2 linked regions of the Granulicella sibirica genome follow. The protein of the gene in region 1 binds, or shares a complex with, the protein of each later gene. Links are inferred from orthologs where the notes say so. Each region holds a gene or a part of one and is shown on either strand. Other genes may lie near its edges.

Region 1 (14,816 bases):
CGATCTCAGTAGCGCCCAACGCAGTCTTCGATATAACGAAATAAGTGAACGCGCCTAAGCGTTTCGCGGATGGAAGCGGAGCGCCGTCAGTGTCGGCGAGACCGAAGCAACCTTGGTATCGGTCAGGCCGAGCGCGCGCAGAGTCTCACGCACGAACGCCTCACTGATGGCCTTCGGTCGGCCTTTGGGATAGATCACCCACAACGGAACCTGATTCGGGTGGGTATGTTTGATCACCTGCATGAGATCTTCCCTGGAGTCGACGCGAGCCAGCGTGAGGTCCGGATGATTCTTCGTGATCTTCCCGGCGCTCGCTACCGCTTCCGCCAGTTCGGGATCCTCCATGTTGCCCAGCGCACGGACCTTCATAGCCGCCGTGATGCCAAGTTTCTGAGCAAGGGTTGGCGCGGGTTTCAGCAGCGCCGCCTCCCAACGCTTCGCCTGATCCGCTCCTAAGCTTAACGTGACGGTCTCGTCCCCGACTTGAAAGCTCAGCCGATCCGCCGCTGGCCCTTCCAGGTGAATTTCGCGCATGTTGGCGATCGGAATCTTGCGGCGCTTCTCACCTGTAATCGAACCTCCCCCAAGGATCAGTTCGCGTGCCTCGAGGAGCGCGGTCACCTGCCCCTTCATCTCTCCCCACTGACAGGTACAGACAGCTTCACGTCCCATAGATCACCTCCGCGAAAATTATCGATCCTGGTTCAAAGCAGAATACACGCGCCTTCCAAACAATGCGGTACCAATTCGGATGCAGGTACTGCCTTCGGCGATGGCTACGGCAAAGTCGCCGGACATTCCCATCGAGAGTCCGGTGAGCTCCGCGTACATCGAAACGTTCTCATCTCGAAGCTGACGAAGGCGTTGAAAGTAAGGCCGAGCCGTTTCGGGCTCTTCCGACCACGGCGGAACGGTCATCAAGCCGGCCAAAGCCAGGTGCTTCAGCTCGGACAGTGAAGCGAGAAGACCGGGAAGCTCTTCCGGAGCGATTCCGTGCTTCGACTCCTCGTGGCTGAGCTTGACCTCGATATGCACAGGAATCATCTTACCGAGCGCCTCGGCGGCCGCATTCAACCTCTGACCGATCTTCAACGAATCGACCGTATCGACAGCCTGAAAGAGCTCCGCGGCCTTCGCGGACTTATTACTCTGCAGCGGCCCGATGAGGTGGACTTCCAGCCCCTCCAGGTGTGCTGCAGCCGGAGCCTTCGATTGCCACTCCTGCACGCGGTTCTCGCCGAAGAGCCGAAGCCCGGCCTCATACGCCTCGAGCACGACCTCAACCGGATGGACCTTCGACACCGCCATCAGGGCTACGTCTGCCGGCGAGCGATGCGCCCGCGCGCAGGCATCGGCTATCTGGTTCTGGATACGCGAGAGATTCTCTGCAATGGACATTCCTGCCTAGTCTACGGTTTTGCCGGTATTCGCGTTTCCCGGCAGCGCCAGCCACTCCTCCCGGGTGATCTGCCAGATGTCGGCGGGAAGCTGTCCGCAGACGAACCCATGCGGCTCGGTCCGGATCAACCGCATCCCGGAGTGCTCGGAGATCTTCCGCGAGGCGATGTTTTGTGTAGCCTTTGGCACCGTGAGGGTAGGGAAGCCCAGCGTCTCGAACCAGAAGGCTGTCACTGCCCGCGATGCCTCTGTCGCGTACCCATTCCCCTGCCATGGCAACCCGATCCAGAAGCCCCGGTTGCTGGCATGCCGGGATTCCTCCGACTTCAGCGAAATCATGCCGATAAGCCCCTCCGGATGAGGCCGAGTACGGATCGTCCAGTGCCACTCCTCGCCGCGTGCCATCGCGGGGAGCGCCTTCTCCCTATAGAAGGTCTCGACCCCGTCGCGCGGGAAGGGCCAGGGAACCACGTCATTCAGCAGCCGAACGATCTCCCATCGAGCGAAGAGCGGCTGAGCCTGCGCCGCATCCGCAAGCTCAAGCGGCCGCAGCAAAAGCCGCTCAGTCTCGATCAGGGGCGTAGGGATGAACTCCCGGGCTCGTGGCGCGAAACCTTCCATGCAAATACGCTAACGCACCGGCTCCAGCGCGAGAAAGAGCCTTAGCGCCCGTGCTCTTCCAGAAACTTCTCCACCTCAAGCGCCGCCATGCATCCCGACCCTGCGGCCGTGATCGCCTGCCGGTACTTCCGGTCCTTGATGTCCCCGCAGGCGAAGACGCCCTTGAGCACCTCGCCGTTCAGCGTCGTGTACACGTCGTCGTGGGCGAGAATGTAGCCATCTTCATCCAGATCCATCTGCCCGGAGAACATCCCGGCGTTCGGGATATGCCCGATGCCGAGAAACATGAACGAGATTGGCAGGATCGACTCGACCCCGGTGACGGTGTTGCGAATCCGCAGCCCCTTCACGTCCTTCTCCTCGACGCCGAGCACCTCTTCGACGACCGTGTTCGAGAGGAACTCGATCTGCGGATGAGCCATCGCGCGCTCCAGCATGATCGGCGACGCGCGGAACTTGCCCGTGCGGTTGATCAGCGTCACCTTCGAGGCGAAGCGCGTCAGAAACAGCGCCTCTTCCATGGCGGAATCCCCGCCACCGATGACGGCGATCTCTTTGCCGCGCGAGAAAAACCCATCGCACGTAGCGCACGAGCTCACGCCATGGCCAATGAGCGCTTGCTCGGATGGCAGGTTCAGCCAGCGCGCCGACGCGCCCGAAGCGATAATCAGCGTCCGCGTCTTGACGATCTCCTTGCCCAGGTTCAGCTCGATCGGGTACTTCGTCAGGTCGGCCGAAACCAGGTGCGCCATCGAAAGCTCGGCGCCAAAACGCTCTGCCTGCTTCTTCATATTCTCGATCAGCTCGGGTCCCTGGATACCTTCGGGCCAGCCAGGAAAGTTCTCGACCAGCGTCGTGATCGAAAGCTGCCCACCGGGCTCGTGGCCCTCGAGAACGAGAGGCTTGAGGTTGGAGCGGCCGGCGTAAATGGCGGCTGTCAGGCCGGAGCAGCCGGAGCCGAGGATAACGGTATCGCGAACGGAAGAATCAGGCATAGTGGCACCATTAGTGTAAATGCGGCACCAGCAAAAAGGATTCAACCCGCCCAAACGCACCTGAAGGCTATTCCCAATGGGACAATAGGTTATGGCGAATCTGACTTTGGTTTACGGAATGCGATTGCTGCCGGCGGATGAGGTTTCCTCGGTGGGAGATGCCACGCTGGCATTGAAGAACGGCAACGAGGCGCATGTAACGATGCACATCCTCGAGGGCAGCCGTGAACAGATCGAGGCACAGCTTCGCCTCAGCATCGACGCGTTCTTCGATTTCTACCCGGAGATTTAGGCGAGGGTGAATGGCTGGGAGACCAGCGACGGAGGTTTAAACGATCAGTCCTTGAAAGTCAGGTATTGGACGATCGCTCGACCATCTACGCGTTGGCTCTTGAGTCCGGACGTGTCGACGATGCGAGCGTCGCCGAAGGGCTGAGATGACCGAGCCGGGCTCTCATACTCGGGTGCCGTCCGGAGTTCGCCGCAATCCCTCAGTTGAAGTAGCCACCTTAGCTTTTTGCTTGGAGGTGTTCTCACCGCCGAGCGCTCGAAATCGACGAATTCTGATGCAATCACAAAGAAAGGCCCACAGAAAAACCAGGGTAAGCAGCGCAACGGTCAATATGGCGATAGAAATGTCGTTTTCCATTGGCTTCTCCGACTGCTCCCGATTCCGTTCGGCCGAGGGCAGTTAAACGCGTCCGGATGCGGGTCGATCCTTCACCGGGCGCTCTGTGATCAAAAGATTGTGATCACCGGAGAGCATTCGTTTCAGTGCGTCGGCAAGTTTCTGCTCTAAACCGGGCCTCGGAGCCCCTAGCAGATAGCGCTTCTCCATCAGTTCCGTTTTGACGAGCCTGAAGAAATTGCTTGTAATCCGCTGAATTTCGGCCTGCGGTCCCGTACCATGCAGCTCCATACCCCTCACCGAGAGCCGAAGTCGCATCCAACCGACTACCGCCTGCAAGAGACGATCTGGCTACCTCTGCGAAAGAAATGCACGTCTGGGACCCTCATGTCTTCATCCGATAACACCATCTCCCGCCGCACCCTGGTAGGCACGCTGGGCGCGGGCCTTGCCGCCGCCGCCATCCCCTCCGCGGCGCAGGCACAAGCCTCTACCGCACAGCCCGTCGCCGACCCGACGAGCAAGTACCCCAAGCCTCCTTACACAAGCCCGTTCCAGCCCTGGCCTGGGCTCGCAAGCAAGATGACGCCTCCGCCCGATCACGGCGAGACCAGCTACAAGGGTTCCGGCCGACTGCTCAACCGCAAGGCCCTCATCACCGGCGGCGACTCCGGCATGGGCCGCGCCGCCGCCATCGCCTATGCCCGCGAGGGAGCCGATGTCGCCATCAACTACTTCCCAAGCGAGGAGCCCGACGCACAACAGGTGGCCGAGCTTATCCGCAAGGCGGGTCGTAAGGCCGTCCTGATTCCCGGCGACCTCCGCGAGGAGGTCTTCTGCCTCAAGCTCGTCTCCCAGGCCGTCTCGGAACTTGGCGGTCTCGACATCGTCGTCTCGAACGCGGCTCGTCAGCACCAGATGGAGTCCATCCTCGACATGACGACGGAGCTTTTCGACTGGACCATCAAGACCAACATGTACGCGCCGTTCTGGATCATTCGCGCGGCCCTGCCGCATCTCAAGCCGGGCTCCGCGATCATCGCCACGACCTCCGAGCAGGCCTACGATCCCGCCGCCAACCTCTACGACTACGCCCAGACCAAGGCCGCGACCATGAACTTCGTCAAATCGCTCGCCAAGCAGTTCGGCCCCAGGGGTGTCCGTGTCAACGGGGTCGCGCCGGGTCCGATCTATACCCCTCTCCAGATCTCAGGCGGCGCAACCGAAGAGCACTGGCGCAACTTCGGAGGCAAATACCCTCTCGGCCGCGCTGGCCAGCCCGCCGAACTCGCCTCCATCTACGTCCAGCTCGCATCCCAGGACGCCTCCTACACCACTGGCAATATCTATGGAGCCGGTGGAGGCGACGGTCAACCATAGCAATAAGGATCGGGTTCATCGGCCATTCCGCTGAGAACTTGAGCGCTGTTTCAAAACGAGTCACACGCCGTTACCGAAGTTTCTTCTGACGACAAAGAAGAGACGGAGGTGCGGCGTGGAACGTTTGCGGCTTGTCCTGATCGCTGTGGCTGGTCTTGGGCTTACGACAGCGCTCCAGTCTCAGCAGGAACTCCCACGCCTTCCATCGGATGCAACTCCGGTCTACCCGGCTCCGGCAACGACCGTCGCGGGGGTCCTGCAGGAGATGACCAGCCGTGCGGCCATTATCTTCGCTGGTACCGTCACCTCTGTGCGTCTGCCCAACCCCGGGGAGCAGGCCGGCAACGCGGCAGCAGGCGTAGTCGAGGTCGAGTTTCGCGTCGAACAGGCCGTCTCAGGGCCGGCGGCGGGGTCGACCTACATCGTGCGCGAGTGGGCCGGGCTCTGGCGCGATGGGCCGCGCTTCGAGGTCGGTCAGAGACGGCTCATGCTTCTGCGCTCTCCGGGGCCAGGTGGCCTGAGTTCTCCGGTCGACGGTCTCGATGGCGCGATCCCCGTCACCGGCGGGGACCTCGTCTCACCCTCGGCGCGCATCGCGCAGGGCGTGCAGGCGCACGCTGCGAAAGCCGCGAAGGCTGTCATGCCCGTGCAGAACACGGTCAGTCGCGTCGATCTGCGTTGGCTCCAGGCGAAAACCCTGCGCTCGACAAACTCCATATCGCCCGCGCTGTCGCGGGTAGCCACCGGGTTCGCGCTTGGCGGAGTGTCAACTCCGGAGCCCGCCACCAATCTTCAGCCGGAACTAGGTCAGGTCCTCGGCATGCTGCTCATCTGGCAGGAATCTCTCCATGCGGCTCACTAGGACAGCCGTCTGGGCCATCTGGCTGACCGTGACGGTCACGGCGACAGCGTTCGCGGGCGGTCCGCGCTGGTCTTCGGGCAGGCCGTACTTCGCCAACTCCGACGGCAAGCCCGTCGTCTGGTTCACCACCAGCCCCCTCTACTTCACCGATCCCGGCGACCTCAGCGCCTCGGTCAACCACGCCGCCGCGGATGCCCTGGTCGCCGACGCCGCCGGCGTATGGAACGTCAGCGTATCGAGCATCGTCCTCGCGCAGGGTGGCACGCTGGCCGAGCATGTCAGCAGCGCGAACGTCTCTTTCGGCTCGAGCGGCCTCGTCTTTCCCGCCGACGTGCAACCCTCGAACAGCGCAGCCATCCAGATCGCCGTGATCTACGACAGCGACGGCTCCGTGACCGACCTTCTCCTCGGCAGCGGTGCCAGCGACCCCGGCAACTGCCGTCAGGCCGCCGTCACCGAGAGCGTCGACAGCATCGCCCCGTCGAACCTCATCCAGCATGCCCTTCTCGTTCTGAACGGCCGATGCACCGGTCCCGACCCCGAATTGCAGCTCGAGATGAAGTACAGGCTTGTCCGCGCCTTTGGCCGCGTGCTTGGACTGGCCTGGTCGCAGACCAACGACAACGTCTTCACCGGATCGCCGCAGGCCTCGAACGCGGAAGAGCTCAACTGGCCCCTGATGCACCCCATCGACCTCCTCTGCGGACCCTACGCCTATCAATGCCTGCCGCAGCCGTTTACCCTGCGTCCGGACGACCTCGCCTCCATCGCCACCGTCTACCCGAGTGGCACCACCGGAAACGGCAAGATCCCCGCCTATTCCGTCGCCGGGTTCGTGACCGGCTCGATCAACTTCGCCAACGGACAAGGTATGCAGGGCGTGAACGTACTCGTGCGACGCTTCCACCCGCCAACGAATACCACGGACGCCTACGACCTCGAGAGTTCCGTCTCCGGCTATCGCTTCCAGAGGATTGGAGGAAACCCGGTCACGCCCAAGGGAACGTCCCTCGCGGAGAGCTTCGGCTGGCCTTACCAGATGGAAGGAACCTTCGACCTCGCCTGGATCCCGATTCCCACGGGCGAGGTGTGGAACAACATGATTGTGACGACCGAGCCGGTGAATCCCCTCTATACGGGCCAGTATGCCGTCGGCCCCTACACCGAATCGCAGGTAACGCCCTCCGGAGAGCCGCTGACGGTAACCTACGGCGTCGTCGGCAGGGCGTCGTATGCGTCGAAGACGCTCGTCGCCACTAGCGGAGCGGGAGCATGCACCCCGGGCTCCGACGGCGCCGAGACAGCCCCAACCGATGTCGTCCCGAACGGAGAATGGGCCGGAACGCTCTGCGGCTACGGCCACACCGCCTGGTCCGGATTCGCAGTGCAGGCCGGGCGAACGCTGACCGTCGAGGTGATGGCGCTCGATGACCAGGGCATCCCCACCGCCGGAAAGGTGCAGCCCGTCATCGGCCTCTGGGCCAGCGCGGACGCGCCCGGAACCCCGCCGTCGGTCGGTTCCGTAGCCGCCTCCATGAACACCGCGACTCCCGGCCTGACCGCCCTGACCGTGGCAAATCCAGCAACCCGCCTCCTCCGCCTGGGCCTCGGCGATATGCGCGGAGACGGCCGTCCCGACTACGCCTACACCGCGCGTGTCCTCTACGCGGACTCGATCACGCCGACCCAGGTCCCTCTCAACGGAGGCCAGGTCACTATCTCTGGCATAGGCTTCCGCTCCGGGAACGCCGTGACGATCAACGGCGCAGCTGCCCAGGTTCTGAGCTGGTCTCCGACCTCGATCGTAGCCATCGCCCCAGCCATGACCAGCGCACAAACCGCCGACGTCGCCGTCACGGACCTGTCGACCGGCGGCGAGACCACCATGACCGCCGCCCTCACCTACGGCTCGACCGCCCTGCCGGACGTCCTCACGGTAGTCTCTTCTCCAGCCAGCGGAGCCTATATAGGCGTTCCCGCAGCCGCGGCCTTCGCCGTGCGCGTCCTCCTCGCCGACAGTAGCACCCCGGCATCCGGCGTCGGCGTCACCGTCTCCGCAACCAACGCCACCCTCGGAGCCTGCGGAGCCATTCCCACCTGCGTGCTGACCACGGACAACACTGGCAGCATCCTCACCAGCGTTACCCCCACTACGATCGGAACCATAAACCTCCTCGCCTCGGTCGACACAGCCTCCGTAACCGCATCCTTCGTCTCCGCAACCATCATTCCGGACACCCTCCAACTCCTCTCCCTGCCATCGTCCCCAATCTATGCAGGAATTCCCGCCTCAGCCCCTTTCGCCGTCCGCGTCACTCTTCCCGACGGCGTTACCCCCGCCATCGGCCTCACCACAGCCGTCTCAGCCATGGGAGCCACCCTCGGCGCATGCGCGGGCTTGTCATCCTGCAGACTGATCACCAGCCCTGCCGGCATGATCTCCACCACCGTCATCCCCTCGGCTGCGGGCACTATCTCGCTCCAGGCCACAGCCGGGGGTGGAACTCTTTCCGCCTCCTTCGGTGCCCTCGCCCTGCCTCCGGACATCCTCCGCGTCACGTCCGTTCCCGCAAACGGCGCCTATGTCGGAACCCCCGCCGCATCGCCGTTCGGGGTTAAGGTTCTTCTCGGCGACGCCCTTACCCCCGCCTCCGGCGTCACCGTGAAGATATCGGCGACTCAGGCGACCCTCGGTGCCTGTGGCCTATCCACCTGCACCCTCACCGCCGACTCCACCGGCTCCGTGTCGACAACCGTCGCTCCAACCACTCCCGGGACAATCAGTCTCTCGGCAACCGCCGGCGGCAGCACCCTCCCGGCCTCCTTCACCGCGCAGGCCGTCCCCCCGGAGACGGTCCACCTCGTCTCGATCCCAGGCAACGGAACCACCGTCGGCACCCCGGCAGCCATCCCCTTCGCCTTCCAGGTTCTTCTCGGCGATGGGATCACACCCGCCCCCGGCGTCCCCGCAACCGTGACAGCTACCGGCGGTCAACTGGGAGCATGTGGAGCGGCCACTTGCTCCATCACCACGGACGCCCAGGGCATGATCTCGACCACCGTGACTCCCACCATTCTCGGAACGATCTCCCTGAAAGCCTCCGCGGGAGGCGGGTCGATCGCCGTCGCGTTCACCTCCTCGGCGAACTGGATACGCATCCTCTCCCAGCCCGCCACTCTCGTCTACGTTGGCGTCCCCGCGGCCATTCCGTTCCGGGCTCAGGTGCTGCGCGCCGACGGTGTGACGCCCATAGCCGGGGCTGCGGTCAGCATCTCGGCGACCCTGGCCGGTCTCTCCACATGCGCCGGGGCCTCTTCCTGCGTCCTCACCGCCGACGCCTCCGGCACCATCTCGGCGATCGTCACTCCGCACTCTCCCGGCATCGTCACCTTCCAGCTCGCATCGGGCAGTGCCTCCGCCTCGGCCTCCTTCCAGGCCCTTGCCATGCCGCCCGATTACCTCAAAATCCTCTCCGCCCCCACCGGAGCAGCCTATGTCGGCCTCCTCTCTCCAACGCCCTTCACGGTGCAGGTCTACCTCGGCGACCGCATCACCCTGGCCACCGGAATCTCCGTCAAGCTCCAGTCCCCCGCCGCGAGCCTCACCAACTGCGGCACCGCCTGCTACTTCACCACCGACGCCAACGGAACGATCTCCACCACCGTCACCCCGCTCTTCGCCGGCCCCATCGTTCTTACCGCCATCGCGGGCGGCGTCACCGTCACGAGCACCGTTACTGGCGTCACTCTCCCGAACGACATCCTCACCGTCACTTCGCTCCCCCCGGACGGCTCATCCATCGGCCAGGCCGCTTCCACCCCCTTCTCGGTCAAGATCCTGTATGGGGACGGCGCGACGATCGCGGCGGGCGTCCCCATGACTGTCACTGCCACGAATGCAACTCTCACCGCCTGTGGACGCGCCTCCTGTGTCCTCCACGCCGATCCCACTGGCATCGCCACCACCCAGGTCATCCCCATCGCCGCCGGTCCGGCCGTTCTCACCGCGACTGCGGGCGGAACGACCATCACGTCAACTTTCTTTGCCGCGTCCCCGCCAGACGTCCCAGCCGTACTCTCGCTCCGGTAGACGGGTTCGAGACACTCGTTTCGGACGCCGGCGGTCTCCATGCCTCATGCCGGTAAATCCGTCGAAGGTCGCCGAAGCCGTGCAGTTCGTCGCCGCCACGGGGACTGTACGGCTTTCTTTCGCTCGCGCTGTCAAAAATGCCCTGAAAGGAAGGCCTGAAAATGCATGGTGTGCGCGGCTCGTCGCTGCATCTGATTAGATGAAGCTACAGAAGGCATCACAGGAGCTGCGAACGATGGCGTCATCGATGGCGATGGAAGGTAGCGTACGGAAGCGTGTTGTGGTCATCGGAGGCGGTTTCGGCGGGATTCATACAGCGCTTGGGCTGGCCAAGATGGGAGTCGACGTAACGCTCGTGGACCGGAAGAACCACCACACCTTTCAGCCTCTGCTTTACCAGGTCGCCCTCGCCGTGCTTTCCCCGGCGGATATCGCGCAGCCCATCCGGTCTATTGTTCGCGAGCACAAAAACATTGACGTCCTGATGGACGAAGCAATCGAGATAGACGTCAAGGAACAGCGTGTGACCCTGCGTTCCGGGGCGCGGCTCGAATATGACTACCTTGTCCTCGCCACCGGTTCGACGCATTCTTACTTCGGCAAGGATGAATGGGCGGCGATCGCCCCGGGGCTGAAGACCGTCGAGGACGCCGTCGAGATTCGCCGTCGCGTTCTGCTCGCCTTCGAGCTGGCCGAGCGCCAGATGCTCGAGACCGGAAGCCACCCCGCCCTGAACTTCATCATCATCGGCGGCGGCCCAACCGGGGTCGAGCTCGCCGGAGCAATCTCTGACATTGCCCGGCTCTACATGCGCAAGGACTTTCGCCACATCAATCCGTCCTCGGCAAGTGTCATGATCCTTGAGGGATCTCCCAACATCCTGGCCGCTTACCCCGAAGATCTCCGCAAAGCCGCCATGCGGCAACTCAATGCACTCGGGGTCAAGGTCAAGACGGGCATGCATGTCAGCGATGTTCAGCCAGGCTACGTGATGGTGGGCACGGAGAGGATTGATTCTGTCTGCACCCTGTGGGCCGCAGGTGTCCAAGCCTCGCCCCTCGGCAAGCTGCTCGGTGTCGAGACCGACAAGAAGGGTTGCGTGCTTGTCGATAGCCACCTCAACCCCGCAGGACACCCCGAGATTTATGTCATCGGCGACCTCGCCCACGTCGAACAGGATGGCAAGCAGGTTCCCGGCGTCGCGCAACCTGCGATGCAGATGGGGGATTACGTCGCGAAGCGCATCGGCAAGCTTCTGGGCAAGGACCGTGGCTCCGACGGTCCCATCAAGGAGAAGGACTTCCGCTACTTCGATAAGGGCGATATGGCGACCATCGGCCGCAAAGCTGCCGTCGCCAAGATCGAATGGCCGTTCAAGGCGCACTGGAGCGGATTCCCGGCCTGGATGACCTGGCTGGTCGTGCACATCTTCTTTCTCATCGGCTTCCGCAACCGGTTTTCCGTCTTCCGTGAGTGGGCCTGGACCTACGTCTTCTTCAACGACGGGGCACGCTTGATTACCGGGTCTCAGGAACTCCCCGGCTGGGATATGCAGGATGGTGTGTACGGTATGCGCGGCGACATCACCACCAAGCCCCTCGACCTGGGCTCTCCCGAAGCAAACTGAGTGCTCAGGCTGCCGGAGGGTGCTGCGGTCCGCGTGGGGTCCATGGATTCTCGACCGGTCGCGCTCGCCTGCGATCCCCCCGATTCTTGCTGTAGTACTGGTGGTGACATGACCCGCACTCCCACGGAAAGAGGCCGAAGTAGCCCAGCACGTGTTTCTGTACGAAGTTCTTGCGGGTCTTGCGATAGGCCTTCACCGCCCCGCACTTCGGACACGGCATCCTGGAAGCGGAGATCTCACTCCCGACTTCATCGCTCACGGGGAAGTCCTTTTGTTGTTTATGAGATACGCGGAAAGCGTAACAGGATCATCTCCTCTTTTCGATAAAGAAGTAAAGCTCAGACTTCTTAGCTAAGGTGGTTTAGGCGACATTCACCAGCTCTTCATCGGACCGCTTCGCCGGCCTGCTGTATGAGGATTCACGGCTGAATCAGCGTTCCAGGGAGCATCCAACGGTCATGTATGACTTCGAAAACTTCGGCCTCGCAGAGATGGTGCAATCCGGCAAGTTTCTCCGCGAGCTCGGTCAGGATAGTGCATGCATGGAAGACGCCGCCTGCGAGGTTGTCGACTTCCTCTACGAGGCCTTCCGCGTTCGTGGTTCCGGAGAATCAGCGTGCGCCCTTGTGCGCTGTTTCAAGACTCATACCTTCGGCGAGCTTCCGCCAGACCTCCGGGAAGCCGCCACCCACGCTATGCACGGAGGGGTCCCCAGCGAGGCGATGCCTTGCCTGACACTTCTCGCCACACGCGGCTTGCGGCCTGAGTGGAACTCTCGCCATGCCTCCAACGGCCACAAGGCAATCCCCCTGGCAACTGCCGAGATGGTCAATCAGGCTCCCATGATCGCCCGCCTCGTCCAGCAGATGGGTCTCGAACCCGGGCATCTCATCGGAGCCGCCTCCGGAGAACTCGAAGAACTCGAAAGGCGCACGCTCGACGTCTTTCACGTCGAGCGTGCCCGCGACAGCGCCTTCGTCCCCTCGCAGAATGAATTCGTAAAGCCCTACGGCGTCTGCTCCGTGCTCGGCTTCGGAGGCCTCCTCCCCACCGGGGAGCTCTTCTTCGTCGTTCTCTTCTCCATCGTCCCCATCCGCCAGGAGACTGCCAGCCTCTTCCGCACTCTCGCCCTCGGCGTCAAGCTAGTGCTCCTGCGCCATCTAGCGCATCCCGTCTTTTCCATCGCATGACGTTCGTCGACGATCAGCCACTACGTTCAAGCGGTCAAATCCAGCGAAGCAGCATCGTACGTTGAAGTAGTGGAATGCGCAGTCCCCGAGAGGCCTACGTTGAGACCGGAGCGCGAACACGAAACGCCCGACCGTCCGCGCGAGGAGCCCATCGCCGCCGAACTCCTCCGTCTGCGCTCCGAGGTCCATACCCTCCGCCATCTCCTTGAAGTCCACGAGGCCACCGCGCTCACTCAGGCCGCCCGCGCCGAGTCCGCTCTTGAAGACCTTCGTCACGCCGCCAAGGCCCGCGAAAGCCAGGCGCTGCTCGTCCACGAGCTCATCGAAGCCTCTCGCGACGCAGTGCTCGTCATGGACGAGCACTGGATCATTCGCTATATGAACGCAGCCGCCATCCGAACCATCTCCGACGGCGAAGACCTCTCCGGCCGCATGTTCCTCGACGTCTACCCCGGCGTCGTCGAGACCACCTTCTACCCGCGCTACCAGCAGTCCATGCGCGACCGCACCGCCATCACCTTCGAAGACTTCAACTCCATGCGCCAGCGCTGGTACGTCGTCAACGTCGCCCCTGTCGGCCCCGGCATCGCCATCTTCTTTCAGGACATCACCGAGCGCAAAAAGCAGGAGGTCGCCCTCGCCCGCACCGAAAAGCTCGCCGCCGTCGGCCGCCTCGCCTCTTCCATCTCCCACGAGATCAACAATCCCCTCGAGAGCATCGTCAACCTCCTCTACCTCATCGAGCACTCTGAAGCCGCCGGCCCGGACATGAAGACCTACGCCTCCCTCGCCGCCAGCGAACTCCAGCGCGTCAGCCACATCGTCACCCAGACGCTCAAGTTCCACCGGCAGTCCACCCACGCCCAGTCCACCCGCATGACCGAGATCCTCGAGAGCGTCATCAGCCTCTTCCAGGGGCGTCTCGCCACCCTCCAGGTCAAAGTTCAACGGAAGTTCGCCTCGAACGACTCCATCGTCTGCTTCGCCGGCGACATGCGCCAGGTCTTTGCCAACCTCTTCGGCAACGCCCTCGACGCCCTCCGCGGCAAAGGCGACATCCATCTCCGCACCCGCTGTACGCGCGACTGGAAGACCGGCCGCCCCGGCCTCCGCGTGATCGTCGCCGACAACGGCTGCGGCATGAGCGAAGCCACCCAGCGCGGCCTTTTCGAAGCCTTCTTCACCACCAAGCCCACCACCGGCACCGGCCTCGGCCTTTGGGTCAGCCTCGAAATCATCAGGAACCACCAGGGCTGGGTCCGCGTCCGCAGCAGCGAAACCCCCGGCCGCAGCGGCACTGTCTTCGCGCTCTTTTTCCCCACCCGCGAGTAGGCAACCAATCCTCGTTTTCAGCGCGTGAAGCATACCCGCGCTGAAAGGACATCCTCCTCTGGCGCCCCATGCGTCCCACCCACCATGCGCGTAAAAGCGCAGACCAACCCCCGGAGGGAAACGCAATGGCAGTTCACGTAAAACCCGGTACGAAGGTTCGGTACGCCGTCGTCGGTCTCGGATGGATCTCCCAGGCAGCCTTCATGCCCGGAGTCGAACACACCGGCAACAGTGAGATGGTGGCCCTCGTCACCAGCCACGAAGAGAAAGCCGAGAAGCTCGGCGCCATGTACGGCATCAAGGATCACTACTCCTATGCCGAGCTCGACATCATGCTCGCCTCCGGCACCGTGGACGCCGTCTATCTCGCTCTCCCCAACTTCGATCACGTCGAGACCGCCGTCAAGGTCCTCGAAGCCGGCGTCCATCTGCTCCTCGAAAAACCCATGGCCGTCTCCGTCAAGGAGTGCGAGCGCATGATCGCTGCCAGCGAAAAATCCGGGGCCAAGCTCATGGTCGCCTACCGCCTCCACCACGAGCCCGGCACCCTCGACGCCATCCAGAAGGTCCGCGACGGGGCCATCGGCAAGGTCCGCTTCTTCAACTCCAGCTTCTCGCAGCAGGTCTCCGGCCAGAACCACCGCGCGAAGAACGGCTTCTGGGCCGGTCCCGTCCCCGACATGGGCCCCTATC
Region 2 (14,746 bases), on another replicon or contig:
CTGACCGGCGATGGACTGGATCTGCACCGCGACCTTTTCGATGATGTACTTCGGCGGGACGCGGCCTTCGTCGACGCCGAGTTGAAGATCCGTCATCAGTTGCGAGAACTGCGCGGGAACCTTCTTCAGGCGGGTGATGTAGTCGTCGTAGTCCTTCACCGTGTCGAAGGGGAGCTGCGCGACGAGCATTGGGAGCTGGAGGTGATAGCCGCCGAACTGATCGAGCGGCATCTCCCACTCTTTGAAGCGTGCGCCTTCCTGGTCGTCGATGAGCGTGCGCAGGAGAAGTTCGGCTGAGAGGCGGGTCTGCTCTGGCAGGCCGGCGGTATCGATCTCGGAGATCCTCTGAATAAACACCTGCCCGCGCTGCAGCGATGCGTTGACGGCGGCGGGCGAGAGGTCGGAGAGCTGGTCGTTGTAGCGCTTGTCGCCGAGTGTGGAGGCAAACTCGGGCTCGTGCTTCATCCTCTCCTGCCAGTAGTCGGAGAAGATCCTGTCGAGCGCGGCGGCGCGTGCGGCAGGAGACGCCGCTGCCGCAGGCGCGGGAGGCTGGGCGGGCGCGAGGCCGGTGAGGGTGATCGCGCAGAGTGCGAGCGCAGTGTGTCGTGCGAGGCGTGCGGCGATGCTGCTGGTTCCAGAGGTGATCAAAACGTAGGGCTCCCGTAGCGTTCCAGTCTACTGCGTTCGACTGGCGCTAGGGGGTTTCGTACTCGAGGAGGCCGGTTCCGCCGCGGGATTCGAGCATGCGGTAGAGCGTCGAGCGGCTGATGCCGAGGATCTCGGCGGCGCGAACCTTGTTGCCTCCGCACCGCGTGAGGACGGCAAGCACGTGCTGCTGGACGACGTCTTCAAGGCGCTCCATGCCCGTGCCCTCTTCATTCGAGATGTCCACCGCGCCGTCGAGGTCGGGAAGGTCACCGGCGGTGACCACGAAGGAATCCTGCGCGTGGCGGGCAGCCTCCCACAGGACGCATTCGACCTCCGCGAGATCGCCGGGCCAGGGATGCGCCAGCAGCAGGTCGCGGGCTTCCTCGCTCAGGATGAGTTCGCGATCTCGGCCGACCCCGCGAAGCACCTCGGCGAGCACCTCGGGCAGATCGTCTCGGCGCTCGCACAGCGGGGTCAAGGTGAGTTCGACGCCGCTAAGACACTGCAGAAGATCCTGACGGAACTGGCCCGTCACGCCCAGGGTGCGGAGATCCCGGGACGTCCCAGCGACGACGCGGATTCTGCCCCGGGTCTTCATGGACCAGATGCGGAGGAGCACACCCTGAAGCGCCGGGGGTACGTCCGCGATGTCGTCGAGGAAGATGGTCCCGCCCTGGTCCGAGGAGCCGAGCGTTTCGAGGAGTTCGCAGCCGTCCACGCGAAGCATCGACTCGGCGAGTGTGACCGAGTCGCAGGCGGCAAAGCTTGCGTCGGCACCTGGACTCAGGGCGTGCAGCATGCGTGCGACGCCCTCCTTGCCGGAGCCGGGAGGGCCTGTGATGAGGGCGGTCCGGAAGTAGGGTGCGATGCGCCTCACCTGTGAGCGGAGCCTCTGCATCGGTTCGCTGTCGCCCACGGTGGAGGCTGCGGCGGCCCACGCCGGCTCGCTGCCGGGCAGGCGCAGCATGTCCGCTGCGGCGTGATCCTCCTAGCCGGGTGGCGGTGGGGGAACGGCAAAACCGGGGGCCGTCGCCGCATTCAGCAGAGCATGGCCGGGGGAGAAAAGATGTAGGCGACTTACGCTCGATTGGCCCATCAACAACCTTTATCGGCGGTGACGGGCGCGGGATGAGGAGGGCGGGAACTCCTCAGTAAACAAGCAGAAGCCCGGATCAGCGGCGATGATCTGCCCCACCTCCGGGCTTTCGAGCCGTCTTTGGATCAGCTTATGCGGTCGTCTTGGCGCAGTAGGTGTCGAAGGCGCGGGCGAGTTCCTGGGCGATTGCGGGCGCGGTCGAGGTCTCGATCGCCGAGCGCTGCATCAGGTAGACAAGCTGACCGTCGCGCAGGATGGCGATGGCGGGCGAGGTTGGCGGATGGCCGCCGAAGTAGCTGCGGGCCTTCTCGGTCGCTTCGCGGTCCTGGCCGGCGAAGACGGTGACGGCGTGCTCGGGCTTGGTCCCGTGCTGCATCGCCATGCGAACGCCGGGACGCATCTTGCCCGCGGCGCAACCGCAGATCGAGTTGACGACGAGCATCGTCGTGCCGGGCTGCGCGATCGCGGCATCGACTTCAGCCGCGGTCCGAGCTTCCATCACACCCGCGCGCGTCAGTTCTTCGCGCATCGGAATTACCATAATCTCTGGATACATTGAGCAAACCCTCCGGGGTAGGACATTCGTCTCGGTCGATTCTAACGCTTCCGGTCCCGAAGCGCATCCCGCCGTAACGCATGCATCGCAGATGCCTTAGGCTGGATCCGGATGCAAATTCTGGAAAACATCTCCCTGGCCGAGCATACGACCTTCCGCATCGGCGGCCCGGCGCGCTTCTTCGTCGAGATCATGACCGAGCAGGATCTGCTCGACGCTCTTGCCTTTGCCGAAGCCGGAAGGCTCCCGATTTTCGTCTTAGGAGGAGGCAGCAATCTCCTCGTTCGCGACAGCGGCTTCGACGGCCTGATCCTTCATTTGGCCATCACCGGCAAGATCGAGCGCGACGGCAATCTCTTCCACGTCCCCGCCGGAACCGACTGGGATGCGCTTGTCCTGCATCTCTGCGAGCGGGGAATCAGTGGAATGGAGTGTCTCGCCGGGATTCCAGGACTGGTCGGAGGCTCGCCGATCCAGAATATCGGGGCCTACGGCCAAGAGGTCTCACAGACGATTCATGCGGTGAGGGCATGGGATCGGGAGCGGAAAGAGTTCGTCAGCCTGAGCCGCGACGACTGCCGGTTCGCCTATCGCGAAAGCCTCTTCAACACCACGCATCGCAATCACTACATCGTCACATCGGCCACTTTCGCGCTCGATCCCGCCGCGAAGCCGAACCTCAGCTACGCCGATCTGCGTAACTACTTCGCCGACATGGCAAATCCGCCGACGGCTCTCGGGGTGTACAACGCCGTCCGCGAGATTCGCCACGGCAAGGGCATGCTTCTAGTCGAGGGAGAGCAGGACTGCCGGAGCGCCGGTAGCTTCTTCAAGAACCCGATCGTGCCGCCACAAGCCCTCGGTCCCATTGCCGCCGCGCTTTCGATCGCGGAGTCCACCATCCCTCGATATCCTGCACCGAATGGGAACATCAAGCTTCCGGCTGCGTGGCTTCTGGATCAGGCTGGTTTTCACAAGTCGTACAGCCTGGGTGAAGCGGGCATCTCGTCCCGTCACACGTTGGCCCTGATCAATCGCGGCCGCGCAGCCTACGCCGACATCGCGGGTCTGCGGGAACGCATTGTGGGCACGATCAAGGATCGCTTCCACATCACGTTGGAACAAGAGCCCGTCGAGCCCGTCTCCGGCGCTTAGGGTAACGTCAGCCTTGCTCGCTAAACCGCGCCGTCCGGCAGGAACAAGGCAAATACCGTTCCGTGTGTCGTTCCCGCAGGCTTTTCGGGCTGATCCTCGCGGCTGCGCACACCCAGGCGTCCGTTTTCTTTCACGACCAGCTCCTGCGTAATCCAGAGCCCGAGACCTGTTCCCATGATGCCCTTTGTTGTAAAGAACGGCTCGAAGATGCGGGATTGCGTCGCGGAACTCATGCCGACGCCGGTGTCGGCAACGGTGAGACGGACGCCGGTGCGGCCAGTGGCAAAGTCTGTTGCACCCCGGACGCGGACACGGAGGCGGCCGCCTACGCGCATCACGTCGATGGCGTTGCCGACGAGATTGTTCAATGCCTGCCTTAGCTCCCCCTCCAGGCAAACCAGCTCCACTCGATCCCGGTATTCGCGCACAACTTCAACGTTCGAGTTGACTAGCTTGCCGGCATAGAGCGCGAGTACGGAGTCCATCAGCCCCGGGATGTCCACCCGTTGCCGAGATGTGGATTGTTTGAAGAAGCGGAGGGTCTGGGTGGCGATCTGGCTCACGCGTGCGAGCTCCTGCTGCGCGAGAAGAGCGAACTGCCGGGCCTGCTCGGCATCCTGATGGACGGTCTGCTCGATGAGATACAGGAGGTTCACGACTGATTCGAGCGGGTTGTTGATCTCGTGAGCGATGCTCGAGGCGAGCCGTCCGACGGCTGCAAGCTTCTCGCTCTGCAGCAAGGCAGCCTCGGCGCGGCGCTGTTCGGTGATGTCGCAGCCATAGACAATCACACCCAGAACCGTGCCGTCCGCGTCGCGATGCGGCAGGTGGGTGACTGAAAGCGTGCGGTAGCCGTCGACAGAGATCATGCGCGGCTCAAGGTACTGAATCTCCCCGGTGAGCGCGGCGCGAAGATGCCGGGCGACATTTTCGAAGGCCGGGCCGGTGACGTCGGAGACGAGCTGCCCGACGATCTGCTGCTCGGGCCGCCCAAAGCGCTCCACGTACATCTGATTCGCGGCGAGATAGCGCAGATCGGCATCGACGTAGGCCACGTACGCGGGCAGGAGATCGTTGATCGCGCGGATAAGCTCTGGGGAGGGTGCCGCGAAAGTTGGGGGCGGAACGTTCACTACCTACCAATGATAAAACCGCCACATCACTTTGGATGATCCACGCGGGAGTCAACCTGACGTCTTTGTCCCGTATGGAGGCGAACGGTTTGCCCGGGTTGGGCGAGAACTCTGTAAATCGCCATATGGTTATCGGTCGTGAGTGGCTGCGGGTCGGAGACGACTTGCCACCCATCGGGGAGAGGTTGATCGAGAACGAAGGCGACAGGGTGGTCCGTGAAGTCATGGAGCAGGTACTCGCTCTCTTTGATTTCGTAGACAACCTTGGTCATGACGCCATTCTTCAGGTTTTCCTCTGGCTGCATCGTGTCGAATTTGCTTTCCTGATGACAGATGTTCGCATTCTTGAAGTAAATCGGTTTCCCGTCAGCCGTGCTCAAGTGGTAGATGTGGCAGTTTCCCGTGATGTGCACTTCCTCAAGAGCGTAAGCGTGAAGCGTCTCCTGCGGGTGCGCTTGCGGCAAGAGGAAGAGCAGCGATAAAGCGACCTTCATTGGAGTTCGCATGGAACCTCTCAGTGTCTGGAGCATCCCAGGCAGGATCTCAGAAATCGCGATCGGCTGATGATCGCTTTGGCAGGGCTTCAGCGTCCAACAGCCCGAGCAGCCGCTCGCGCTCCGCCCGCAGAACATCATGCGGCGAGCCCTGGGCCGCAACGCGCCCGCCCTCCATCCGGATCACCTCGTCCGCAAGTGAGAAGACCTCGCCGATATCGTGCGTGACGTGCAGGACAGGAATGCTTCTGCTCCGCAGCCAAGCCCTGAGGTCGAACGTGATTGCGTCGCGCAGGGCGACATCGAGCCCGGTAAATGGTTCATCCAGCAGAAGCGCTCTAGCCCCGCCTGCCGCCAGCGCACGCGCAAGCGACACACGCTGACGCTCACCGCCCGAGAGGTTCCCGGGCATCTTTTTCAGAAGATGCTCGATCCGGCAGATCCGCAGGATTTCTGAGAGCTCACTCTTATCGGCGGAAGTCATGCCGTACGTTACGTTTTCCGAGACTGTCTTATGCGGAAAGAGCGCGGACTGCTGACCGACGAAGCGAATGTTGCGCTCGTGAGGCGGAACGAATACTCCGGTTGCCGTATCGGTCAGTCTGACCTGCGGTTCTTGAGACACGAATGCGCTCACCACGCGCCCTCCATCCGGCTTGACCAATCCTGCGATCACGCGCAGCACCGTGCTCTTTCCCGCGCCGGATGGGGCGAAGAGAGATGTCCACGGCTTGGCGAGCGTGAAGGCCACATCGAGGTCAAGCACCCCGATTCGGTGGCGCAGCGCAACCTCCAGGCGATGAACGATCTCAGACAAGCTCGCCGCCTGAACGGCGCGGCCGGGCATAGAGAGCCACGAGACCCGCGAACGCGACGAGCAGAAGGACGAGCGCGGTCCGGTTCGCATCCGCGTATTGACCATCCTGCACCTGGTCGTAGAGCGCGATCGACATCGTCCGGGTGGCTCCGGGGATATTGCCGCCAAGCATCAGCACGACCCCGAACTCTCCGACGGTGTGGGTGAAGGCGAGCACCGCGGCCGTCACCACTGACCGTTTCGCGAGCGGAAGCGTGATGCCGAGAAATACACGTACCGGCGAGGCTCCAAGGGTGCTCGCCACCTCTCCGAACTCACGATCAATCGCGCTGAAGCCGGCGACCATCGGCTGAACCGCGAACGGGAGGCTATACAGCATCGACCCAACCACAAGTCCCGTGAAACTGAATGCCAAAGGATGGCCAATCAGGTGAATCAACGCCCTCCCTAAGCCCGTCAAAGGACCGAGATCGACCAATAGATAGAAGCCGAGCACCGTAGGCGGGAGGACAAGTGGAAGACCCACGATCGCCTGCACCCCGGCCCGTGCCCAACCGCCGCCACGCGCCAGCCACCATGCAAGGGGAAGCCCGAGGAGCATCAGGAGAGTGGTCGTCGTCGCGGCGAGCCGAACCGTCAGCTCAACAGTCTGCCAATCCATAGCAGGAGTGTACTTCGCGGCTACTTCACCGGTTCGAGGCCGAAGTCCGTCAGCTTGTTCTGCACCTCGGGCGAGCGGATGAACTCGAGGAACGCTTCGCCTCCCGCGCGATTCGGCCCATTCTTCATCACGACGCCATATTGCAGAATCTCTGGATAGACGGTCGGCACGCGGATGTAATTGCCGACGTCCGCCATCGCCTTCGAACTCGCCAGCGTCAGCGAGATGAGCCCGAGTTGGGCATTACCCGAGACGACGAACTGTGCCGTCTGCGCGACGTTCTCCGCGACCACAAGCCTCGGTGTGACCTGCGGCAGGATCTTCAGCTTATCGAGCGCAGCATAGCCTGCACGGCCAAATGGCGCATGGAACTGGTCCGCGATCGCTACCTTCGTAACGCGCGGGTCGGTCAGTTCCTCCATGTGCAGCGGGTTCAGCGGAGAGTCCTTGCGGGCGAAGAGCACAAGCGTCCCCTTGGCGTACTGCAGGGGGGCAGCCGTCGCGAGTCCTGCAGCGACAACCTTCTCCGGGAAGACGAAGTCCGCGCCAAGAAAGACATCGAACGGAGCGCCGTTGATGATCTGCTGCGCGAGCGTCGCCGAAGAGCCAAAGGACACCGTCAGCTTCGTCCCCGTCTTCTGTTCGAACGCGTACGCGAACGCCGGCATCACTGGCTGGAGGTCGGCTGCGGCCGCCACGTGCACCGTTGGCTTCTCCTGCGCCTGCAACCTGCCCTCGAGCAAAAGACCGGTAAAAAGACCGCAAAACATACAAACCGCAGCCCCGAGCTTGGGAACAGCCCGGCGGGTACGGTAACCTAGAGCCTGACACCATGAGTTCAGCACATCTATTACGATGCACCAACTGCGGCGATGAGATCGCCGGAAAGCATGCCGCAAGCGATTTTCGCTGCCTGCACTGCGGCGGCCTGTTTGAGGTCTTCTACCCGTGGTCGCCCCGGGGAACCTCCGCCAAGGACGATACTCCGCCGACGCCGAACACCGGTGGCCCGATCAATCCTGCCGCCCGCCTCCCAAACCCGTCCGCCTTGCGCTTCCTCTGGGAGGAGCGCCGCACGTCGACGATGGCGGTGGATCAATCCGGCGTCTGGCGCTTTCGCGACCTTCTTCCGATCCTCGACGATCCCAACCGTGCCGTCACCCTGCGCGAGGGCAACACTCCCCTCTACGACCTGCCGCGCAACGCCCGCGCGCTCGGCCTTGACTTCCTCCTCGCCAAGCATCAGGGCATGAACCCCACGGGCTCCTTTAAGGACACCGGCATGACCGCCGCGCTCTCCGTTGCCCGCGAGCGCGGCTTCGAGTGGGTCGCGTGCGCCTCGACCGGCAACACCTCCGCCGCCATGGCCGCCTTTGCCGCCCGCGCCGGGCTCCGGTCCATCGTCTTCATCCCCGAGGGCAAGATCGCCTGGGGCAAGCTCTCGCAGTCCATGGACTACGGCGCCCTCACCGTCCAGCTCCGCACCGATTTTGACGGCTGCGTCCGCATCCTGACCGACCTCGTCAAGCGTTTTCCGATCTATCTGCTGAATTCCGTCAACCCGTACCGCCTCGAAGGTCAGAAGACTCCCGCCTTCGAGATGGCCGAGCAGATGGATTGGCAGGTTCCTGAGCACATCATCGTGCCCGGCGGAAACCTCGCCAACTCCGCGGCGCTTGGCAAAGGCTTCGCCGAGATGCATCACCTCGGCCTGATCAACCGCGTCCCGACCATCTCCGTCATCCAGGCAGAGGGCGCGAACCCGCTCTGGCGCACGATGCAGGAGAACGACGGCAGGGAACTCGTTTCCGTCACCGCCGAGACCCGCGCCTCCGCCATCCGCATCGGTTCGCCGGCCTCGTGGCAGAAGTCGGTGAAGGTCATCCGCTCTACCGGCGGGTGGGTCGAGCAGGTCTCCGAGCAGGAGATCGCGCTCGCCAAAGCCCAGATCGGTGCCGAGGGGATCGGCTGCGAGCCTGCCTCAGCGGTCACGCTCGCGGGTCTTAGGAAGCTTGTCGCCCAGGGCAAGATCCACGCGGAACAGCGCGTCGTCCTTATCCTCACAGGCCATACCCTCAAAGACTCCGACTACACGATCAACTATCACCGCGACGAACTCTTCACCGAAGCCGAGCGGTCCGCGATGTCGTCCGCCGAAAAAGCTGAGCAGGAGTCCTTCCGCAAGCCGCCGATCGTGCTCGATCCCGACCCGGGCACCGTACTCCGCACGCTCGAAGCCCACATGGAGTTGCACCCCGCCTGAGACCGCCGATCAAACTCCGCCTCCCTGCCACTTCCGCGAATCTTGGTCCCGGCTTCGACGCCCTCGGCCTGGCGATGTCGCTGTATCTGAACATCGAAGCCGGGGAAGCCGTCGAGACCAGCATCCAGGCTACGGGGCGCAATCCTGATTTGGCCGCGTCGCTCGAGCGAAACCTCATCCTCACCACCTACCGCGAAGTCCTCGCGGCCCAGGGCAAATTCGCCCCTCACCTCTCACTCAAGGTTCATAACGAGATCCCGCTTGGCATGGGTTGCGGATCTTCGGCCGCTGCGCTCCTGGCCGGAGTCCACCTTGCCAACCACTTCGGCGATCTCGGCTGGACGCCCGCCCAGGTGATGACCGAAGCCTGCCTGCGCGAAGGCCATCCCGACAACGTCGCCGCCTGCGCCCTCGGCGGCATGACCACATCCTGCCAGCAGGGAAGCGAGATCCTCACCGCTACCTGCGGCCTCGATCTTCCGTGGCGTCTCCTGCTCGCTCTCCCAGGCGCAAGCCTCGCCACCGAAAAAGCTCGCGCCCTCCTGCCCGACAGCTATTCCCGCGCCGATGCCGTCGCCAACATCCAGCGATCGTCGCTTCTGGTCGCCGCCTTCGCGCTCAACCGCCCAGATCTCCTCCATATCGCCATGCGGGATCGCATCCACCAGCCCTATCGAAGCGAAGCCTGCCCGCTTCTGCCCCGGCTTCTCCCCTTGCTCGCCGCTGCGGATGCCCCTGCCGGAATCTGGGGTGCGGCACTCAGCGGCGCTGGCCCGTCAGTCCTTCTCATCCTCGATCCGGAGGCCCCGACCGGTCCGGTAGAAGAGTGCGTTCGGCAAGCCGCCGAGGACTCCTCCCTTGAACTTGTTCAGACGACGATCTCGGTACCCGCTGAAGTAACTTATTAGTTCGACTTATCAGGTTACCTAAGAATTCTTTACATATATCCCTGCAAAGAATAACTTTCTGCTTGTGGACAGTTCTGGGGAGGACTGCTACGCCGCCCGTTGATCTCCATTTGAGAGGTCCGGGCGTTCTCTCTTTAAACCAGTAAGCTGTCATTTACCTCTTGCAAGTAGTTGGCGGGCGGATCGGTACCGCCCGTGGTTCGTGTCCCCCGCGTCTGCTTCTTCCAGGTAGCTGAGCGCGGTCCTACCCTGCACGTCCCGCTTCGTCGGGTCAGCTCCTGCCTGTATTAGCGCCGCGATCACACCGGGAACCTCGGGACGCTTCGCCGCCAGTATCAGAGGGGTCACCCCGCGCAGATCCGCCGCGTTTACGTCGACTCCTGCTGCCGTCAGAATCCGGATCTTCCCAGCCGGATCGTCGTTCGACGATACTGCGGCTGCAAGCACCGTCTCCGCAGCGTTCGACTTGCGGGCAGGATCGGCTCGCGCATCGAGCAGCATGCGGACCGCCGTCGTCGTTCCTGCTTGCGCCGCGTACATGAGCGCGTTCCACCCGCTGCTGTCGGTCGCGTTGCGATCGAGCGACGTATCCGCGAGCATCTCCGCCAGTTCACCCGTTCCCCGGCGCGAAGCCGCCACCCGCATCAGCCGGGTCACGCCAGCCTTCGGCGACATCGTATCGACGGCAAGATGATCCGCTCCGAACAACTCCCTCTCCGGAGTCCCGTGCCTCCATCGATGCGTGTCCGCCTCGCGGTCGACATCGAGATCCACCGCCCGCAGCCATCCCGGTGCCGCTTCGCCTGTGTCTTCGACACGCCTCACGTGCCCGGCGATGGAGATCGTGGTCACGATCGTTCCCGCCCCAGGGCCAATTTGCGCATACTTCGTACACAGCGCCCAGAATCCGAGATCCGCTGCCCGCTGGATCAGAGCCCGCGCCTCGTCGCTGCTCATCGCCCCGGACGCGCTCCCGTGGAGTTCAACCAGCTTCCTGCCAGTCCACTGCACGCTTCCGTCGCCGCCGACCCTCACTTTGTAAGCTGGGCAAAGCCCATCGCATCCGCTGCGTTCCATCTCGATCGAGTCCGACGCACCCGCGATCGCTTCGCCCGTGGCCGGCGGAACCGGTGCCGGGCAGCCCTCACGCACGATCCGTGAAGGCTGGGGTCGTCCTCCCGTCGAAGCCCTCTGGGCTTCCGCCAGGCCCAAAGCAGCCGCCAAAAGGCACACGAGACGCGCGATCGTCGAACTCCTCACATGCTCCCCCGGTAGGTTTCATTATGTATTGACGAGCGGCGGACCCAAACCTGGCTGCCCGGATATGCACATTCCGGGCAATTTGAACCCATATCACTTCGATATGCATCTACTATTAGGAAGCAATCAAGGCTGCCCGAGATACGGATGAGCAGCAGGAGGATTCAAATGGCTGGACAGTTTGTAACCGAAGTGAGCGATGCGTCCTTTGAAAAAGAGGTTCTGCAGTCCGAGCAGCCCGTGCTCGTCGATTTCTGGGCAGCGTGGTGCGGACCATGTCGCGCGCTCGCGCCGGTGGTAGACCAGGTTGCCACGCAGTATAACGGCAAGCTCCGCGTCATGAAGATGGACGTCGATTCGAATACGGCAACGCCGGCTCGTTACGGCATCCGCGGCATTCCCGCGCTTATCCTCTTCAAGGGCGGCCAGGTCGCCGACAACATCGTCGGCTTCGTCCCTAAGGACACGATCGACAAATCGATTGAAAAGGTTCTCGCCTAACCAGGCACGCAGGACATTTTGAGATCGGCCCGGTGAGGGAATCTGCTCACCGGGCCTTTCCGTGTTTGTTTTCGATCGATCGAGCTGATTCTTTCCCACGATGCACATGTGCCTTTGCGCCGAAGTGATGCGCAGCGGAAGTGTAGCTCCGGCTCCAACATCGGAAGAGGGTTTCGAGCATGCGGGCCACTTCTCCAGGTGCGTTCCGTTCTGCGGTGGGTGTTGCGCCGTGAGCTTTTCGCAACAGCCCTTAGAAAAGGGCAAGAAGCGTCAGAGCGCAGCAGGATCTGGTAACGACGCCTCCATCCAGCCTGATCCAATTGGCATGAGCGCAGCCTTCAGGTTTGGTCCTCGCAGAGAGTTTCCTGCCGTTGTGACTCAAGACAAAACTAGGCACGTATGTGGCCGCGAGCACACGACTTTCGTTGCTCTGAGCCTCCTCGTGTCCGTGGAGAAGAACAACATGCGCCAAATGTGGAAGCGGGTCCTAACGCTCCTTGTCCTTAGCATTCTGCTCACCGGAGAAACACTCATGTCCCAGACACCCCAGGTAAAGAACATCGTTCTCGTTCACGGCGCCTTCGCAGACGGATCAAGCTGGTCCAAGGTGATCCCTCTGCTCCAGGCAAAGGGATACAAGGTCACCTCTGTGCAGATCCCGCTCACCTCTTTTCAGGATGACGTTGCCGCAACCAAGCGCGCGATAGCCGCGCAGGATGGCCCGGTCACCCTCGTCGGCCACTCATATGGCGGCGTCGTCATCACGGAAGCGGGCAATGATTCCAAAGTCGTCGGCCTCGTCTATGTTGCGGCGTTCGCTCCGGACGCGGGCCAGTCCATCGTCGATATCAGCAAGGCCTTCCCGAAGCCCATCGGTCTGGAGAAGCTTGCTCCGCAGCCCGAAGGCTTCCTACTCCTCTCCCCGGACGGCATCGAGACCGGCTTCGCGCAGGATCTGAGCAAGGAAGAGAAGGCTCTTCTCATTGCCGTTCAAAGCCAGACACACGGATCGATCTTTGCGGCGCAACCCACGCAGGCTGCCTGGCACAGCAAGCCGTCGTGGTACATCGTCGCAAGCAACGACCACATGATTGCTCCTGAGCAGGAAGCAAGCATGGCGAAGCAACTCAAGGCCACAACAACCACACTTCCCTCGAGCCACGTGGTGATGTTGTCGCACCCGAAGGAAGTCGCCAAGGTGATCGAAGACGCTGCCGCCGGTGTAAAGTAGTCGCGAGAAGGTGCTGGCGAACGCGGTCCACTCACGCTCCGCGTTCGCCAGCGCGGCTCACTTTCAAACTCCACTCCAGGCCAGCTGCGCCGATTCATGGTACCTTCAGGGACTACGAGCACAGTTGATGCAAGCTCAGTCCTCCGCTCTCACCAGCACGCCGTTTGAAGTTGACTGAATTGTCCGCGCCGGAGACTAACGATGCTCGCCCCTGTGAAGGATCCGTTCCAGCAACTCCCCTCCATTAGCAACGATATTTCAGCGAAGCAGTTCGAACCCCTCGGCCAGGCGGTGAAGGCCTTGATGGTATGGCCGCGCTTCCCACCATCGTTCTGGGGCTTCGAGGGAGTGCTCGAGATGGTGCCTGAGAAGTCCGTCATGCCGCCGCTCGGCCTGATCACCGTGGCTGCGCTCTGTCCTTCCTCTTGGAGCATCCGCCTGCTCGACTTATCGTTCGAAGAACTGCGTGAGGAGGATCTCCTTTGGGCCGACCTCGTCATGGTGAGCTCGATGCAGGCGCAGCGTACCGACACGCTCGACGTCCTCTCCCGCGCTCGCGATCTCGGTCGCAGAACCTTTATCGGAGGCCCGTGGGCCAGCAGCGAACCCGAGTTCCTGAAGACGCGGGCCGACCACGTCTTTGTCGGCGAGGCGGAAGAGGTGTTTGCGGAGATCGCATACCAACTCGAACTGGGCACAGCGCAGTCCATCTACCGGGTCAAGGACAAGCCTGATATGTCGGTGAGTCCCGTACCCCGCTTCGACCTGCTGCACATGAACAAGTACACCTCGATGTCGGTGCAGTTCTCGCGCGGGTGCCCGTTCCAATGCGAGTTCTGCGACATCATTACGATCTACGGCCGACGCCCCCGCGCCAAGCCGCCTGAAAAACTGATCGCGGAACTCGACGCTCTGCATGCTCTCGGTTGGCGTAACGAGGTTTTCATCGTAGACGACAACTTCATCGGCAATCACAAGCTCGCGCTCCAACTCACGCACTCACTCGCTGCCTGGCAAGAACGAACGAAGCGTGTCATCTCGTTCTACACCGAGGCGTCCATCGACCTGGCGGACAAGCCTGAGTTGCTCGCCTCCATGGTCGAAGCGAACTTCATGTACGTCTTTCTCGGCATCGAAACTCCATCGGCCGAGGCTCTGAAAGGCTCGTCAAAGTTCCAGAACCTGCGCGGCGACCTCGTCACCCAGGTCAGCAAGATCCGCGAAAGCGGCCTCTGGGTCCTTGCTGGCTTCATTGTCGGCTTTGACTCCGATGATGAGACGATCTTCGAGCGGCAGCTCCAGTTCATCGATAAGACCGCCATCACCTGGGCGATGGCCGGCGTCTTACAAGCTCCTCCCACGACAGCGCTCTTCGATCGGATGAAGCGCGAGGGACGCCTGATCGAAGACAGCACGGCCACGACGAACTTCAGCCCGCCGAACTTCAAGACTGTGCTTCCGCTTCCGGTTCTACTGCGCGGTTTGAACACTCTGCTGACCGGCCTCTACACCCCTGAGAATTACTTCGGCCGGGCTATGCGCTCGCTCGAATCGTGGCAACCACGTCCTGCGCAGAAGCCACCGGAGCTGCCCCTGCTTTACAACCTGCGTGTCTTCGTTCAGTCGATGTGGCAGCAGGGCGTCTGCTCGAACTATCGCCTGGCCTACTGGAGGTTCCTCGTCACGGCGATTCGCAAGTGGGCAATGCAGCCGGCCAAGATGTGGCTTGCCTTTATGGTCCTGCTTTCGGCGAATCACTTCCTGAAGTATGCCCGATCGGTCGCGGAAGATCTGGAAGAGCAATGCCAGATGCTCGAAGACGCAGAGCCGTATCCTCAGGGGTTAGTTGTTGCCGTGGAAAGCCCGAGTTGAGTCCGAGCATTCGAAGCTGGTGACAGGTCGGGCCCTTGTGTTCCCGGTTCCTAAGTTCAGTTTCCGCTTTCGTGACCCAAAAGGCCGAGTAAGCGTTAGTTGCTTCAGCCTCTGTTTTGAGGAACGAGCGGCACTGGAAGCGTCCCAGAGA

The links.
Region 2: the proteins of trxB (region 1) and trxA are in contact, whole or in part, in a crystal structure (PDB 1F6M), measured with the Escherichia coli proteins. The link is inferred for Granulicella sibirica from one-to-one orthologs.

Annotation. Positions count from the first base shown.
Region 1 is NZ_RDSM01000003.1:70,862-85,677, forward strand. Bases 1,038-3,980 are described here. They hold trxB (thioredoxin-disulfide reductase), read right to left. Parts: upstream 3,015-3,980; coding sequence 2,061-3,014; downstream 1,038-2,060. Other genes in these bases: GRAN_RS17210 (YggS family pyridoxal phosphate-dependent enzyme), read right to left, coding at 1,038-1,398; GRAN_RS17215 (GNAT family N-acetyltransferase), read right to left, coding at 1,405-2,019; GRAN_RS17225 (allantoinase), read left to right, coding at 3,106-3,306; GRAN_RS17230 (hypothetical protein), read right to left, coding at 3,706-3,933. Also shown: GRAN_RS17200 (glycoside hydrolase family 28 protein), read left to right, coding at 1-44; GRAN_RS17205 (hypothetical protein), read right to left, coding at 55-672; more of GRAN_RS17210, read right to left, coding at 691-1,037; GRAN_RS17235 (SDR family oxidoreductase), read left to right, coding at 4,030-5,022; GRAN_RS17240 (hypothetical protein), read left to right, coding at 5,138-5,884; GRAN_RS17245 (IPT/TIG domain-containing protein), read left to right, coding at 5,871-9,974; GRAN_RS17250 (NAD(P)/FAD-dependent oxidoreductase), read left to right, coding at 10,210-11,601; GRAN_RS17255 (hypothetical protein), read right to left, coding at 11,606-11,860; GRAN_RS17260 (hypothetical protein), read left to right, coding at 12,060-12,791; GRAN_RS17265 (two-component system sensor histidine kinase NtrB), read left to right, coding at 12,891-14,123; GRAN_RS17270 (Gfo/Idh/MocA family protein), read left to right, coding at 14,249-14,816.
Region 2 is NZ_RDSM01000002.1:1,247,525-1,262,270, reverse strand. Bases 9,953-12,825 are described here. They hold trxA (thioredoxin), read left to right. Parts: upstream 9,953-11,159; coding sequence 11,160-11,492; downstream 11,493-12,825. Other genes in these bases: GRAN_RS16100 (alpha/beta fold hydrolase), read left to right, coding at 12,025-12,723; GRAN_RS16110 (ankyrin repeat domain-containing protein), read right to left, coding at 9,953-10,991. Also shown: GRAN_RS16165 (DUF885 domain-containing protein), read right to left, coding at 1-648; GRAN_RS16160 (sigma-54-dependent transcriptional regulator), read right to left, coding at 695-1,615; GRAN_RS16155 (BrxA/BrxB family bacilliredoxin), read right to left, coding at 1,875-2,300; GRAN_RS16150 (UDP-N-acetylmuramate dehydrogenase), read left to right, coding at 2,412-3,455; GRAN_RS16145 (two-component system sensor histidine kinase NtrB), read right to left, coding at 3,476-4,588; GRAN_RS16140 (hypothetical protein), read right to left, coding at 4,615-5,094; GRAN_RS16135 (ATP-binding cassette domain-containing protein), read right to left, coding at 5,132-5,899; modB (molybdate ABC transporter permease subunit), read right to left, coding at 5,892-6,560; modA (molybdate ABC transporter substrate-binding protein), read right to left, coding at 6,581-7,258; thrC (threonine synthase), read left to right, coding at 7,393-8,823; thrB (homoserine kinase), read left to right, coding at 8,820-9,731; more of GRAN_RS16110, read right to left, coding at 9,882-9,952; GRAN_RS16095 (B12-binding domain-containing radical SAM protein), read left to right, coding at 12,925-14,595; GRAN_RS27050 (beta-propeller fold lactonase family protein), read right to left, coding at 14,566-14,746. UniProt on the Escherichia coli protein: Participates in various redox reactions through the reversible oxidation of its active center dithiol to a disulfide and catalyzes dithiol-disulfide exchange reactions.